2 regions of the Planomonospora corallina genome follow, and region 1 is predicted to be linked to the other one. Evidence: predicted binding sites of a transcription regulator. Region 1 holds the regulator's gene; the other holds the start of a gene.
What was found. The regulator HspR, encoded in region 1, represses chaperone genes until heat shock. The targets are predictions, from matches to a motif close to ANTTGAGTCNNNNNGACTCAANT.
Positions count from the first base shown of each region.

Region 2: the regulator HspR is predicted to act here: its motif matches at 2,046-2,068, upstream of lon (endopeptidase La).

Region 1 is NZ_JBHSBM010000013.1:169,373-176,379, forward strand. It holds gene clpB (ATP-dependent chaperone ClpB) at 1-1,118, opposite strand, end outside; gene ACFOWE_RS10060 (heat shock protein transcriptional repressor HspR) at 1,164-1,511, opposite strand; gene dnaJ (molecular chaperone DnaJ) at 1,514-2,713, opposite strand; gene grpE (nucleotide exchange factor GrpE) at 2,742-3,386, opposite strand; gene dnaK (molecular chaperone DnaK) at 3,415-5,289, opposite strand; gene ACFOWE_RS10080 (hypothetical protein) at 5,661-6,212, opposite strand; gene ACFOWE_RS10085 (neutral/alkaline ceramidase) at 6,437-7,007, shown strand, end outside.
Region 2 is NZ_JBHSBM010000017.1:1,003,616-1,010,622, reverse strand. It holds gene lon (endopeptidase La) at 1-2,032, opposite strand, end outside; gene ACFOWE_RS17775 (sensor histidine kinase) at 2,212-3,645, shown strand; gene ACFOWE_RS17770 (response regulator) at 3,675-4,340, shown strand; gene ACFOWE_RS17765 (alpha/beta hydrolase) at 4,647-5,705, shown strand; gene ACFOWE_RS17760 (hypothetical protein) at 5,675-5,989, shown strand; gene ACFOWE_RS17755 (biliverdin-producing heme oxygenase) at 6,142-6,795, shown strand; gene ACFOWE_RS17750 (TetR/AcrR family transcriptional regulator) at 6,854-7,007, shown strand, end outside.

The DNA of each region.
Region 1 (7,007 bases):
GCGGCGACCAGCGCGCCGTCGGAGATCTGGACCTGGTGGTGGGCCTCGTAGCGGCCCTTGAGACCGCGCAGGATCGCGATCGTGTCCTCGACGGAGGGCTCGCCCACGTAGACCTGCTGGAAGCGGCGCTCCAGGGCGGGGTCCTTCTCGATGCGCTCGCGGTACTCGTCGAGCGTGGTCGCGCCGATCATCCGCAGCTCGCCGCGGGCCAGCATCGGCTTGAGCATGTTGCCCGCGTCCATGGCCCCCTCGGCCGCGCCGGCGCCGACCATGGTGTGCAGCTCGTCGATGAAGGTGACGACCTGGCCCTCGCTCTCCTTGATCTCGTTGAGCACGGCCTTGAGGCGCTCCTCGAACTCGCCCCGGAACTTGGCGCCGGCGACCATCGCGCTCAGGTCGAGCGAGATCAGGCGCTTGTCCTTGAGGCTGGAGGGCACGTCACCGGCGACGATCCGCTGGGCCAGGCCCTCCACGACCGCGGTCTTGCCCACGCCGGGCTCGCCGATGAGCACCGGGTTGTTCTTGGTGCGGCGGCTGAGCACCTGCACGACCCGGCGGATCTCCGTGTCGCGCCCGATCACCGGGTCGAGCTTGCCGGCGCGGGCCCGCTCGGTGAGGTCGACGCCGTACTTCTGCAGCGCCTGGTAGGTGTCCTCGGGGTTCTCACTGGTCACCTTGGCGCGCCCGCGCACCTTCTCGAAGGCGTCGAGCAGCGCGTCCGGGGTGGCCCCGCGCTCCCGGAGCATCTCGGCGACCGGGCCGCCGTCGGTGGCCAGGCCGACCAGCAGGTGCTCGGTCGAGACGTACTCGTCCTCCAGGCGGCGGGCCCGCTCGGCCGCGGTGTGCAGCACGGCGAGCAGCTGCCGGGAGCTGCTGGGGGCGCTGACCGTCGAGCCCTGCGCCTTGGGCAGGGACTCCAGCCGCGTCTCGGCCTCGGCGCGCAGCTGCTTGGCGTCGGCTCCGACGGCCTCCAGCAGGGGAGCGGCGGTGCCGCCGGTCTGGGCGAGCAGGGCCGAGAGCAGGTGGACCGGGGCGACCTCGGGGTTGCCCTCGGCGGCGGCGCGCCGGATGGCGGCGGAGACCGCCTCCTGGCTCTTCTGCGTCAGCTTGTAGTCCATGGAACAGTCCCCCCGGTCGTGGTGGCTGCGGGTGTCAGGCGGGTGTCAGGCGGGTGGCAGCTGGTACTGGATCAGGGCGCGGATCGTCGCGACCTCCGCGCGCAGGCGGTGGTTCTCCTCGCGCAGGCGCACGACCTCGTTCTCCAACTCCAGGATCCGCTTGATGCCCGCGAGGTTGATGCCCTCCTCCTGGGAGAGCCGCTGGACCTCGCGGAGCATCAGGATGTCGCGGGTGGAGTAGAGCCGCCCGCGGCCCGCCGTACGGCCCGGCCTGACCAGACCGAGGCGGTCGTACTGCCGCAGGGTCTGCGGGTGCAGACCCGACAGCTGGGCGGCCACCGAGATCACGTAGACAGGGGTGTCATCCGACAGATCGAAGTAGTTGGCGTCCATGGCTACTCGCTTCTGGCCTGTTGGATCAGCTCGGCACGCGGGTCACCACCGGCCGTGGCGTCGCGGAACTGCTCCAGGGCGGTGCGCGCCTTGTCGTCGAGCTTCTGCGGCACCAGGACCTCGACCGTGGCGAGCAGGTCGCCCTTGGTGCCGTCCTTGCGGGTGACCCCGCGGCCGCGGACCCGGAAGGTGCGGCCGTTCGGGGTGCCCGGCGGGATGCGCAGGGTGACCGGCATGCCCTTGAGGGTGGGCACCTTGATCTCCGCGCCGAGGGTCGCCTCGGTGAAGGTGACCGGCACGGTGACCGTCAGGTTCTCGCCGGAGCGGCCGAAGACCTGGTGCGGCTTGACGTGGACCTGGACGTACAGGTCGCCGGCCGGGCCGCTGTTCTCGCCCGGCGCGCCCTTGCCCTTGAGCTTGATGCGCTGGCCGTCGCCGACCCCGGCCGGGATACGGGCCTGGATGGTGCGGGTGCTCTTGCCCCGTCCGCTCCCGTCGCAGACCGGGCACGGGTCGTCGACCAGCAGGCCGCGGCCCTTGCAGTCGCGGCACGGCTCGGAGAAGGCGAAGTTGCCCAGGTTCCGGCTGGCCGCGCCGGTGCCCTCGCAGGTCGGGCAGACCCGCGGGGTGGTTCCGGCCTTGGCCCCGGTGCCGGCGCACGCGGTGCAGGAGGAGGAGCTGGTGAGCCGGAGCGAGACGGTGGTGCCCTCCGCCGCCTCGGTGAAGGAGAGCGTCACCTCCGACTCCACGTCCTGGCCGCGCCGCGGCCGCCTGGTGGTGCCGCCGGGGCGGGTGGCACCGCCCCGGCCGCCGAACAGGCCGCCGAACAGGTCACCGATGCGCTCTCCGGCGCCCTGCTGCTGCTGGGCGGTGCCGCCGAACAGGTCGCCCAGGTCGAAGGGGAACCCGCCCCCACGGGTGGCCCCTCCGGCGCCCGGGAAACCGCCGAGCCCCGATCCGAACAGCGTGCGCGCCTCGTCGTACTCCTTGCGGCGCCTGGCGTCGGACAGGACGTCGTAGGCCTCCGAGACCTCCTTGAACTTCGCCGTGCTCTCCGAGGTTCCGGAGTCCCCGGGGTTGGCGTCCGGGTGGTACTGCCTGGCCAGCTTCCGGTACGCCTTCTTGATCTCTTCGGCGGTGGCGGACTTGGGCACACCAAGGACGGCGTAGTAGTCCTTCTCCAGGTAGTCCTTGGTGCTCATCTGTCTTCCTTCTCCAAGAGGGGGTGGATCAGTCGTCGTTCGACTCGGGCTCACCGGGCTCGGCGACCGCGACCCGCGCGGGGCGCAGGACACGCTCGCCGATCCGGTAACCGGACTGCAGGATCTCCACGCAGGTCGGCTCGGTGACGTCGGCCGAGTAGCTGTGCATCAGCGCCTCGTGCACCTCCGGGTCGAACGGATCGCCCTTGGCGCCGAAGGGGCTGAGCCCCAGCTTGCCGAGGACCGACTCCAGCGCCTCGGCCACCTTGGCGAAGCCCCCGGTGAGCTCTCCGTGGTCACGGGCCCGGCCGATGTCGTCGAGGACCGGGAGCAGCTCGGCCAGCGCGCCGGCCACGGCCTGCTCCTTGATCAGCGCGCGGTCCCGCTCGACCCGCTTGCGGTAGTTGGAGTACTCCGCCTGCAGGCGCTGCAGGTCCGTCGTGCGCTCGGCGAGCTGGGTGGCCAGCTGGACGGCGGCGGGGTCGGCGCCGGAGCCGGCGGGCCTCTCATCCCGGCCGCTCTCCGGCGCGCCGGCGGCCTGCCCGGCCTCCGCGCCCTGCGCCCTGCCCTTGCCCGCCTCGCCGTTCTCACGGGGCTGCCCGGTCTCAGGATCGATCTTCCGGTTGTCGCGGATCACGGGCTCCTCCCCGGAACCGTTCTCACGCGTGTTCACGGTCGTGCTCCCCTCGGCTCGCCTGCCGTCACTTCGCGTCGTTCTCGCGCTTCGGCTCGTCGTCCACGATCTCCGCCTCGACCACGTCCTCGTCGGCCCGCTGGTCGCCGGCCGCACCCTCGGCGCCGGCGGCGCCGGGCTGGGCCCCGGCTCCCTGGGCCTGGGCGTAGATCGCCGAACCCATCTTCTGGCTGACCGTGGCGAGCTTCTCCGCGGCGGTGCGGATGGCGGTCGTGTCGGTGCCCTCCAGCGCCTTCTTCACCTCGGCGACGGCGTCGTTGACCTCGGTCTTGACGTCGTCCGGCACCTTGTCGGAGTTGTCGCTGAGGAACTTCTCCGTCTGGTAGACGAGCGAGTCGGCGTTGTTGCGCGTCTCAGCCTCCTCGCGGCGGCGCTTGTCCTCCTCCGCGTAGGACTCGGCCTCGCGCATCATGCGCTCGATGTCGTCCTTCGGCAGGGCGGAGCCGCCGGTGATGGTCATCGTCTGCTCCTTGCCGGTGCCGAGGTCCTTGGCGGAGACGTTGACGATGCCGTTGGCGTCGATGTCGAAGGTGACCTCGATCTGCGGGATGCCGCGCGGCGCCGGGGCGATGCCGGTCAGCTCGAAGGTGGCCAGCTTCTTGTTGTAGGCCGCGATCTCGCGCTCGCCCTGGTAGACCTGGATCTGCACCGACGGCTGGTTGTCCTCGGCCGTGGTGAAGACCTCCGAGCGCTTGGTCGGGATCGTGGTGTTGCGCTCAATGATCTTGGTGAAGATGCCGCCCTTGGTCTCGATGCCCAGGGAGAGCGGGGTCACGTCGAGCAGCAGGACGTCCTTGACCTCGCCCTTGAGCACGCCGGCCTGCAGGGCGGCGCCGATGGCGACGACCTCGTCCGGGTTCACGCCCTTGTTGGGCTCCTTGCCGCCGGTCAGCTCCTTGACGAGCTCGGTGACGGCGGGCATGCGGGTCGAGCCGCCGACGAGCACCACGTGCGCGATGTCGGAGACCTTGATGCCGGCGTCCTTGATGACCTGGTGGAACGGGCCCTTGCAGCGCTCGAGCAGGTCGGCGGTGAGCCGCTGGAACTCGGCGCGGGTGAGCTTCTCGTCCAGGTGGAGCGGGCCCTCGGCGGAGGCCGTGATGTAGGGCAGGTTGATGCTCGTCTCGGACTGGCTGGACAGCTCGATCTTGGCCTTCTCCGCCGCCTCGCGCAGCCGCTGGAGGGCCATCTTGTCCTTGGACAGGTCGACGCCGTGGGCGTTCTTGAACCGGTTGACCAGCTCGTCGACGACGCGCTGGTCCCAGTCGTCACCGCCGAGGTGGTTGTCGCCGCTGGTGGCCTTGACCTCGACGAAGCCGTGGCCGTCCTCCTGGCCGACGTCCAGCAGGGACACGTCGAAGGTGCCGCCGCCGAGGTCGAAGACCAGGATCGTCTGGTCCTCGTCCTTGTCGAGGCCGTAGGCGAGGGCCGCGGCCGTCGGCTCGTTGATGATGCGCAGGACGTTGAGCCCGGCGATGGTGCCGGCCTCCTTGGTGGCCTGGCGCTGGGCGTCGTTGAAGTACGCCGGGACGGTGATCACGGCGTCGGTGATCTTCTCGCCCAGGTAGGCCTCGGCGTCCTGCTTGAGCTTCTGCAGGACGAAGGCGCTGATCTGCTGCGGCGAGAACTTCTTGCCGTCGATCTCCTTGGACCAGGTGGTGCCGATCTCGCGCTTGACCGAACGGATCGTCCGGTCCACGTTGGTGACGGCCTGCCGCTTGGCGACCTCACCGACGAGGACCTCGCCGTTCTTCGCGAACGCGACCACGGACGGCGTGGTCCGCGAGCCCTGCGCGTTGGCGATGACGGTGGGCTCACCGCCCTCGAGGATCGAGACGACGGAGTTGGTCGTCCCCAGGTCGATACCTACCGCACGTGCCATGAGTACGTCCTTGTAGTCAAAGTTGAGTCGGTCTGACTCATAGTCGGACACCGCATGATGTTTGTCAAACGACTTGAGTCTATGGGGCTCAACCAAAAAGAGCGTGCCGACATTCCCCGTATCAGGGAGATGTCAGGGTTCTCCCGGGGCCGGGGCCGGGGCCGGGGCCGGGGCCGGGGCCGGGGTGGGGGCGGGGGCGGGGCGCGGCCGGCCGCTCCGGGTGCGTCCGGGCGCGAGGCCGTACGGCGCGGCGGTGCGCGCCTCCGGGCCCCGGGGTGCGCGCCCCGGGGCCCGGAGGCCTCCCCGGCGGCGTCCGCCGGGAGTCCGGGAGTGTTCGCCGGACGGGTCCGGTGGACCGCCCTGGGGCGGGGTCAGCGGGCGCCGTCGGCGACCTTGCGCTTGCCGAGGGGCCTGGCGAGCTTGACCGTCGTCGACTTCTTGATGGCGATCTCGATGCAGGCGACGTTCTGCATCGTCCGGCTGGGGCCCTCCCAGAGGGTGACGGTCACCTTCTGGCGGGTCTCCTTCACCGTCACCCGGTCGAGCACGGTGCAGGGCTCGACCCCGGACCACCAGACGATCCGGAGGGTCCGGTCGTTCTTGTGCCGCTCGGCCGTCAGCCACCGGACCTTGCGGGGGTTCTCGGTGTCGCCGGTGGCCTTGACCGGCTTGGGCCCCCGGGAGGGCACGGCCGGCGCCGGGTTGGTGGGTTCGTCCCTCGGGGCGACGGTGCTCGCCACCGGCTGGGAGGGGAGGGTGGCGGTCACGGTCGAGGGCACGGCCGAGGGTGCGGTGGAGGGTGCGGTGGAGGCCGTGTCCCGGGCCGGGGATCCGGCCGTGGCAGGGCCGGTCCCGGTCTCGGTGCCGCAGCCCGCGGCCAGGAGCAGGGTTCCCGTCAGCAGCGGAATCGTGAGCCTACGCATATCCCTAGGACGGACCCGGAGGCGAGGCGGTTCAGTCCCCTTACCGGAAGTCTTGACAGCGTCGTGCGCCCGGTTCAGCATGAGCAGGACTCATGTTTCTCCGTGGAGCACGCCGACCGGCGGACCCGCGCTCCACCGCACCCCTGATTCGGCCGGTTCCGGACGGTCCCGGCGCCCTCCCCGCCGGTCCACCCCCCGACCGTTACCACCCCCCGGGAGACCGCATGCGGTCCGCGCGTTCCAGAACCCGTCCCCTGGCCGTCCTGCTCGCCGCGGCGCTCGCCGTACCGCTCGCCGCGGCGCTCACCGGCGCACCGCCGGCGGCGGCGCACGCCGGCACGGCCCCGGCGGGGCCCGAGCCCTATCTGGTCGGCCGGGGCGTCTCCGACGTCACCGGGGAGATCGCCGAGGTCGGCATGATGGGCTACTCCAGCTTCGAGCAGAAGGCCACCGGGCTGCACCAGCGCCAGCGCTCCCGGGCCTTCGTCGTGGTCGACCGGGCCACCGGTGGGCGGGTCGCCTACGTCAACGCCGACCTCGGCATGATCTTCGACGCGGTCCGGCAGGCGGTGGTCGCCAAGCTGAAGCAGCGGTACGGCGGGCTCTACGACGAGCGGAACGTGCTGCTGTCGGCGACGCACACGCACGCCGGTCCGGGCGGCTTCTCCCACCACCTGGCCTACAACCTCGCGATCCTCGGCTTCCAGGAGAAGACCTTCGGCGCGGTCGTCGACGGCATCGTGGAGTCGATCGCCGAGGCCCACGACGACCTGAGGCCCGGCACCATCACCCTGG
Region 2 (7,007 bases), on a different contig from region 1:
GGAAGTGGATGTGCACCGAGCGGTCCTTGAGCGAGGAGACGGGCAGCTCCAGCTCCGCGCCGCGCGAGCGCAGGTAGGAGAGCGCGATCTGGGCCGACTCCTTCATCACGTCGCCGAGCTGGCCGGTCAGGGTCAGTCCGGTGCCGCCGGTCTCCGGGTCGGCCAGGGACGCCTCCACGTACAGCACGTCGCCTCCCGCGCCGGTGACCGCCAGGCCGGTGGCCACGCCCGGCACCGCCGTACGCTGGCTGGACTCCGGCAGCGAGGACTCCGGCACGTGGCGCGGCCGGCCGAGGTAGGCGACCAGGTCGTCCGCCGTCACCGCCACCGGCGGCTCCGTCTCACCGAGCGCCGCCTTCGCGGCGATCTTGCGCAGGATCCGGGCGATCGAGCGGTCCAGGGAGCGGACCCCGGCCTCCCGGGTGTACTCGCCCGCGATGCGGCGCAGCGCGTCGTCGCCGACCGTGACGTCCTCGGCGGTCAGCCCGGCCTTCTCCAGCTGGCGCACCAGCAGGTGGTCGCGGGCGATGGCGACCTTCTCGTCCTCGGTGTAGCCGTCGAGCGTGACGACCTCCATGCGGTCCAGCAGCGGGCCGGGGATCGCCTCCAGCACGTTGGCGGTCGCCAGGAAGAGCACGTCGGACAGGTCGAGCTCGACCTCCAGGTAGTGGTCGCGGAAGGTGTGGTTCTGCGCGGGGTCGAGCACCTCCAGCAGCGCGGCGGTCGGGTCGCCCCGGTAGTCGGCGCCGACCTTGTCGATCTCGTCGAGGAGCACGACGGGGTTCATCGAGCCCGCCTCGCGGATCGCCCGGACGATCCGGCCGGGCATCGCGCCGACGTAGGTGCGGCGGTGGCCCCGGATCTCGGCCTCGTCGCGCACGCCGCCGAGGGCGACGCGGACGAACTTCCGGCCCATCGCGCGGGCGACCGACTCGCCGAGGGAGGTCTTGCCGACCCCGGGAGGGCCTGCGAGGGCGAGCACGGCGCCGCTGCGCCGGCCGCCGACCACGCCGAGCCCCTTGGCCGCGCGGCGGCCCCGGACGGCGAGGTGCTCGATGATGCGGTCCTTGACGTCGTCGAGGCCGGTGTGGTCGGCGTCGAGGACCTCGCGGGCCGCGGCGATGTCGTAGGAGTCCTCGGTCCGGGTGTTCCACGGGATGTCGAGGACGGTGTCGAGCCAGGTGCGGATCCAGCCGGTCTCGGGAGACTGGTCGGAGGTCCGCTCCAGCTTGGCGACCTCCTTGAGCGCGGCCTCACGCACCTTCTCCGGCAGGTCGGCGGCCTCGACCCGGGCGCGGTAGTCCTCCTCCTCGGTCTCCGCGGAGTCCCCGTTGAGCTCGGCCAGTTCCTTGCGGACCGCGGCGAGCTGCTGGCGGAGCAGGAACTCGCGCTGCTGCTTCTCCATGCCCTCCTGGACGTCCTTGCGGATCGTCTCGGCCACGTCGAGCTCGGCCAGGTGCTCGCGGGACCACTCGATCAGCATCGCGAGCCGCTCGGCCGGGTCGGCGGTCTCGAGGATCTCGACCTTGCGCGCGGTGGTGAGCCAGGGCGCGTAGCCGGAGTTGTCGGCGAGGACCGACGGGTCGTCCATCTGGCTGAGCGCGTCGACCACCTGCCAGGCGCCCCGCTTCTGCAGGATCGTGGTGGCCAGCGCCTTGTACTCCTTGGCGAGCTCCTCGGCGCGCTCACCCGCCTCGACCGGCTCGATCCTGCCGGCCCGCACCCACAGCGCCGCGCCGGGGCCGGTGGTGCCGGCGCCCACGCGGATCCGGTCGACGCCGCGCACGACGGCCACGGGCTCGCCGCCGGGCAGCCTGCCCACCTGCTCCACGACCGCCCGGACGCCGACGGCGCCGTAGCGCCCGTCGATCCGCGGGACGAGCAGGACCTCGGGCGCGTCCTCGTCGAGGGCCCGGGCCGCGTCGATCGCGGCCCTGACCTCGTTCGCCGAGAGGTTCAGGGGGACCACCATGCCCGGCAGCACGACCTCGTCGTCGAGCGGAAGGACCGGGAGGTTCAAGCTCTCACTCATCTGCACTCCATGGGGTTGAGTTATACCGACTCAATTAACAGGAGCCTTCGAATGTTCCCGGACTTGAGCCTTTTCGCTGTGAGCGATCGTAATTCTGTAATCGTCCCTCTGGAGAGGGACGCGGCGGACCGTACTCCGGGGTGATGCGGGCTGATGATCAACGTCCCTAGACTGTCCGGATGACCTCCCCGCCCACCCCGCGGGACCGGGCCCGCGCCCCGCTGGCCCGGCTGGTGCGCGCGCTCGCCGGCGCGTTGTGGAGCGGCAGGGCCGGCCCGCCGCACCCCCGGTCCCGGTGGCTGGCCCCCCGGGTGCCGGGCTTCCTGGGTCTGCTCCCCTTCCGCACGATCGACCTGGTCCTGCTGGCCGACCTCGTGCTCGCCTTCATCCTGTTCAGCGCCGTGCAGTCGATACTGTGGAGCGACACGGCGCACCTGCCGGAGCCGCTGGGCTGGGGGGAGATCCAGTTCGCCGCCGCCTGCTCCGCGCTCCCGCTGGCGCTGCGCGACCGCCGGCCCCTGGCGGCCTGGCGGCTCGCGGCGGTGCTGACCCCCGCGGGTGTCCTGACCCGCCTGCAGGCCGTGGACACGCCCTACTCCGCCGACACCGTGATCTCGTACCTGCTGGTGGTCTACGCGGTCGCGGTCCGCTGCGAGCGGCACGTCACCATCGGCGTGTGGCTCGTCTCCGCCGCCGGTGTGTGGTTCGTCGAGGCGCAGACCGACCAGACCGGCGTGACCGCCGTCGGCATGGGCCTGGTGACCGCGACCGTCCTGCTCGGCTACAACGTCCGGGCCAGGCGCACGGCGGTCAGGCGCCTGGCCGAGGAGGAACGGCGCAGCGAGCGGGCACTGGCCGGGCAGGCCGTACTGGAGGAGCGGACCAGGATCGCCCGGGAGCTGCACGACATCGTGGCCCACCACATGTCGGTGATCGCCATCCAGGCGGAGGCCGTACCGCTGAAGGCGCGCGGGGACGCGCGGCTGCTGGAGGAGGGGCTGGTGGAGATCCGCGCGCTCTCCCTGACCGCCATGAACGAGATGCGGCGGGTGCTGGGCGTGCTGCGGGACGCCGAGGGGACGCGGGACACCGCGCCGCAGCCGGGGCTGGAGCGGCTGGAGGAGCTGATCGGCACCGCGCGCTCGGCCGGGCTCACCGTGAAACCCAAGCTCCTCGGCGACCTGACCGGGCTGCCCGAGGCGGTGAGCCTGTCGGCCTACCGGATCGTGCAGGAGTCACTGAGCAACGCCATGCGGCACGCGCCCGGCTCGGCCGTCACGGTGGAGATCACCCGATCCGGCGACGACCTGTGCCTCCACGTGGCGAACGGCGCCGGGAAGAAGCCCGCCGGACCCGGTTCCGATCCCGTTTCCGGACCCGGTCACGGTCACGGCCCCCGCCCCGCTTCCGGTCTCCGGCCCGGTCCCGCTTCCGCTTCCGCTTCCGCTTCCGCTTCCGGGAAGGCTCCCGCGCACGGGGGGCACGGCCTGATCGGGATGCGGGAGCGGGCGGCGATGCTCGGCGGGCGGCTCTGGGCCGGGCCGGTGGGGAACGGGTTCGCGGTCACCGCCATACTCCCGATCACACAGGACGAGCCGGCGGCCACGGCCTGACGGCCTCAACCCCCCAATGGAGGCGATCGGTGACGATCCGGGTGCTCATCGCGGACGACCAGGGCATGGTGCGGACGGGCTTCACCGTCTTCCTCGGCGCCCAGCCGGACATCGAGGTCGTCGGAGAGGCCGCCGACGGCCGCGAGGCCGTGGCGCGGACCGCGGAGCTCCGGCCCGACGTCGTGCTGATGGACGTGCGGATGCCCGTCATGGACGGCCTGGCGGCGACGCGGGAGATCCTCTCCCCCGGCGGACCCGGCGGGCACGCCCCGAAGATCCTCATCCTGACCACCTTCGACCTCGACGACTACGTCTACGAGGCGCTGCGGGCCGGAGCCAGCGGCTTCCTGCTCAAGGACGCCTCCGCCACGCAGTTGGCCGAGGCCGTCCGGGTGGTCGCGGCCGGGGAGGCGCTGCTGGCGCCGTCGGTGACCCGGCGGCTCATCACGGAGTTCGCCCGCGTCGGGCCGAACCGCCCGCGCGCCCGGCCGGACGGCATCACCGAGCGGGAGACCGAGGTGCTCGCCCTCATCGCCCGCGGCCTGTCCAACCAGGAGATCGCCGCCGAGCTCGTGCTCTCGGAGCAGACGGTCAAGACGCACGTGGGCCGGATCCTGGCCAAGCTCGGCCTGCGCGACCGCGCGCAGGCGATCGTGTACGCCTACGAGACCGGGGTGGTCCGCCCCGGCGAGTGACCCGCCCGCAGAGCCCCGCGTCCGGCACCCGGCGCTCCACCCGTCCCCGGCGCTCCACCCGTCCCCGGCGCTCCACCCGTCCCCGGCGCTCCACCCGTCCCCGGCGCTCCACCCGTCCCCGGCGTCGCGGACGGGCTCCGTTCTCCCGCGCACCCGGCACCGCCAGGGGAGGCCTCCGCTCCCGCGGCGCGCCCGTCACCGCCGTCCCCCTCCGGAGGGACCCTGAGGTGGCCTCCCCGAGGTGACGCGGGCGACAGATCACGATCCATAGCGTCCTGTCCTGTTCCCCCTGGACAGGAGGCCCGCATGTTCCGCTCCATGCTCGCCGTGAGCACCGTCGCCGCGCTCACCTACGTGATCGCGCCGCCGCCCGAGGGCGACCGGATCATCAAGGTCTACGGCGACCTGCGTACGGCCGAGCACGTGGCGGTGATCGTCCCCGGCGCCGACACCACCGCCGCCACCTTCGACGGCGGGCGGGCCAAGGCGCACAGCACGCCGGGAGGCGGGGCCCGGGCGCTGCTGGCGCAGGCGCGGAAGCTGGACTCCGGGGCGAAGCTGGCGGTGGTGGCCTGGCTCGGCTACGACAGCCCGGCGACCGTCAGCCTGCACGTGGCCACCCACACCGCCGCCGAGCGCGGCGCCCGGGCGCTGCGCCGCTACGTCGGCGAGACGCTCCGCGGCAGGCGGGTCACCCTGCTCTGCCACAGCTACGGATCGGTGGTGTGCGCCAAGGCCGTGCCCGGGGGGCAGGTGACCGACATGGCGGCGGTGGGCAGCCCCGGCCTCGGCGTGTCCTCGGCCGCAGAGCTGGGCGGCGCCGGCGCTGCACGGCACCCCGCGGGGGACGGTCCGGGCGCTGGCGCTCCCGGCGCTCGCGCCGCTCTGGTTCCTGGCCGTCTTCGCCGCGCTGACCGCCGCCACTCCCCTGCTGGCGCGGGCGCGCCCCGGCCTCGTGGCCGCCTCGGCGGTCGCGGTGGTGCCCGTCGTGGACGCGGTCAGGTTCGCACCCGGCGGTCCGGCCTGGCTGGGCTGGGTGAACCTCGCGGCCGGGTGGCTGGTGCCGTACGCGCTGGGGGTGGGCCGGGCGGGCGGCATGCTCGCCTCGCGGCGGGCCGCGGCGGCGCTGCTGGCCGGCGGCGCGGCCGGGGCGGTGGTCCTGGTGGCCGCCTTCGGGTATCCGGCGAGCATGGTCGGGGTGACGGGGGCCAGGGTCTCGAACCTCAGCCCGCCCACGCTCGCCGCCGTCTGCTTCGGTCTCGCCCAGGTGGGGCTGGCCCTGCTGGTGCGCGGGCCGCTGGAGCGGCTGATGCGCCGGCCCCTCCTGTTGGGCGGTGGTGGCGCTGGTCAACCTCGCGGCGATGACCGTCTTCCTCTGGCACCAGACCGTGCTGGCCGCGGCCGCCCTGGCCGCCCTCCGCTCCGGGCCGGTGCCCGGGTTGCTCACCCCGCCGATGGACGCGGCTTGGATGGCGCAGCGCCTGGCCTGGCTCCCGGTCCTCGCCGCGCTGCTGCTCCTGGTCCGGCTCGCCGGATCCGTACGACGGACCGCTCCCGGGACAGCGGCCCCCACCGAAGCTCCCACAGCGGCCCTCACTGTGGTCCCCCCGGCGGCCCTCACTGTGGTCCCCCGGCGGAAGGGCCGGTGAACGGAGCGGCGGGAGGACCGGCGGAAAGCTGCGGGACCGCCCCGGCCCCGCAGCGCCCGTTCTTTGATGACAAGGTGTCGTCATCACCTTGACGTGCCGCCGGATCGTTTGTGACACTCCGTCATGAAAATACTCTCAGACACGGAGTGATCATGAGCGAGGCGCCGTTCTCCGAAGTGCTCAGGAACGCCACCTGGGCCGACCATTCCTCCGCCGAGGACGACGCCTACCTCAAGGCCCTGATGGCGGGCCGGCTCAGCCGCGAGGCCTACGGCGAGCTGGTGGCCCAGCACTACTTCGCCTACACCGCGCTCGACGGCGTCGCGCGCGCGCTCGCCGGCGACCCGGTCGCCGGCCCGTTCGTCGTCCCCGAGCTCTACCGCGAGGAGGCGCTCGTCCGCGACCTGGAGACGGTCTACGGCCCCGGCTGGGCCGACCGGATCACGCCCTCCGCGCCGACCCGGACCCTCGTCGCCCGGATCGAGCAGGCCGCCGGCTGGCCTGGCGGCTACGTCGCCCACCACTACACCCGCTACCTGGGCGACCTGTCCGGCGGGCAGTTCATCCGGATGGAGCTGGAGAAGATCTACGGCTACGGACCCGGCGGCGGCGTCGACTTCTACCGCTTCGACCGGATCGGCAGCCTGCCCCGGTTCAAGAACGCCTACCGCGCCCGGCTGGACGCCCTGCCCGTGGACGACGCCGAGAAGCAGCGCATCATCCGGGAGGCCAAGCTCGCCTACCAGCTCAACACCGAGGTCCTGACCGACCTCGGCCGGGTGGCGCGGGCCGAGCTCGCGGCCTGACCGCACGGCCTGACCGCGCGCCCCGGCCACCGGCCCGGCCGTGTGCCACCATGGGTCCATGCCCCGCATCTCGGCCGCGACGATCGGCGAGCACCGCGCCCAGACTCGGGACCGCATCCTCCGGGCGGTCTCACGGCTCTCCCGCGACCAGGGCATCGACGCCATCTCGATGACCGACGTGGCGGGCGAGGCGGGGATCACCCGGACCGTCC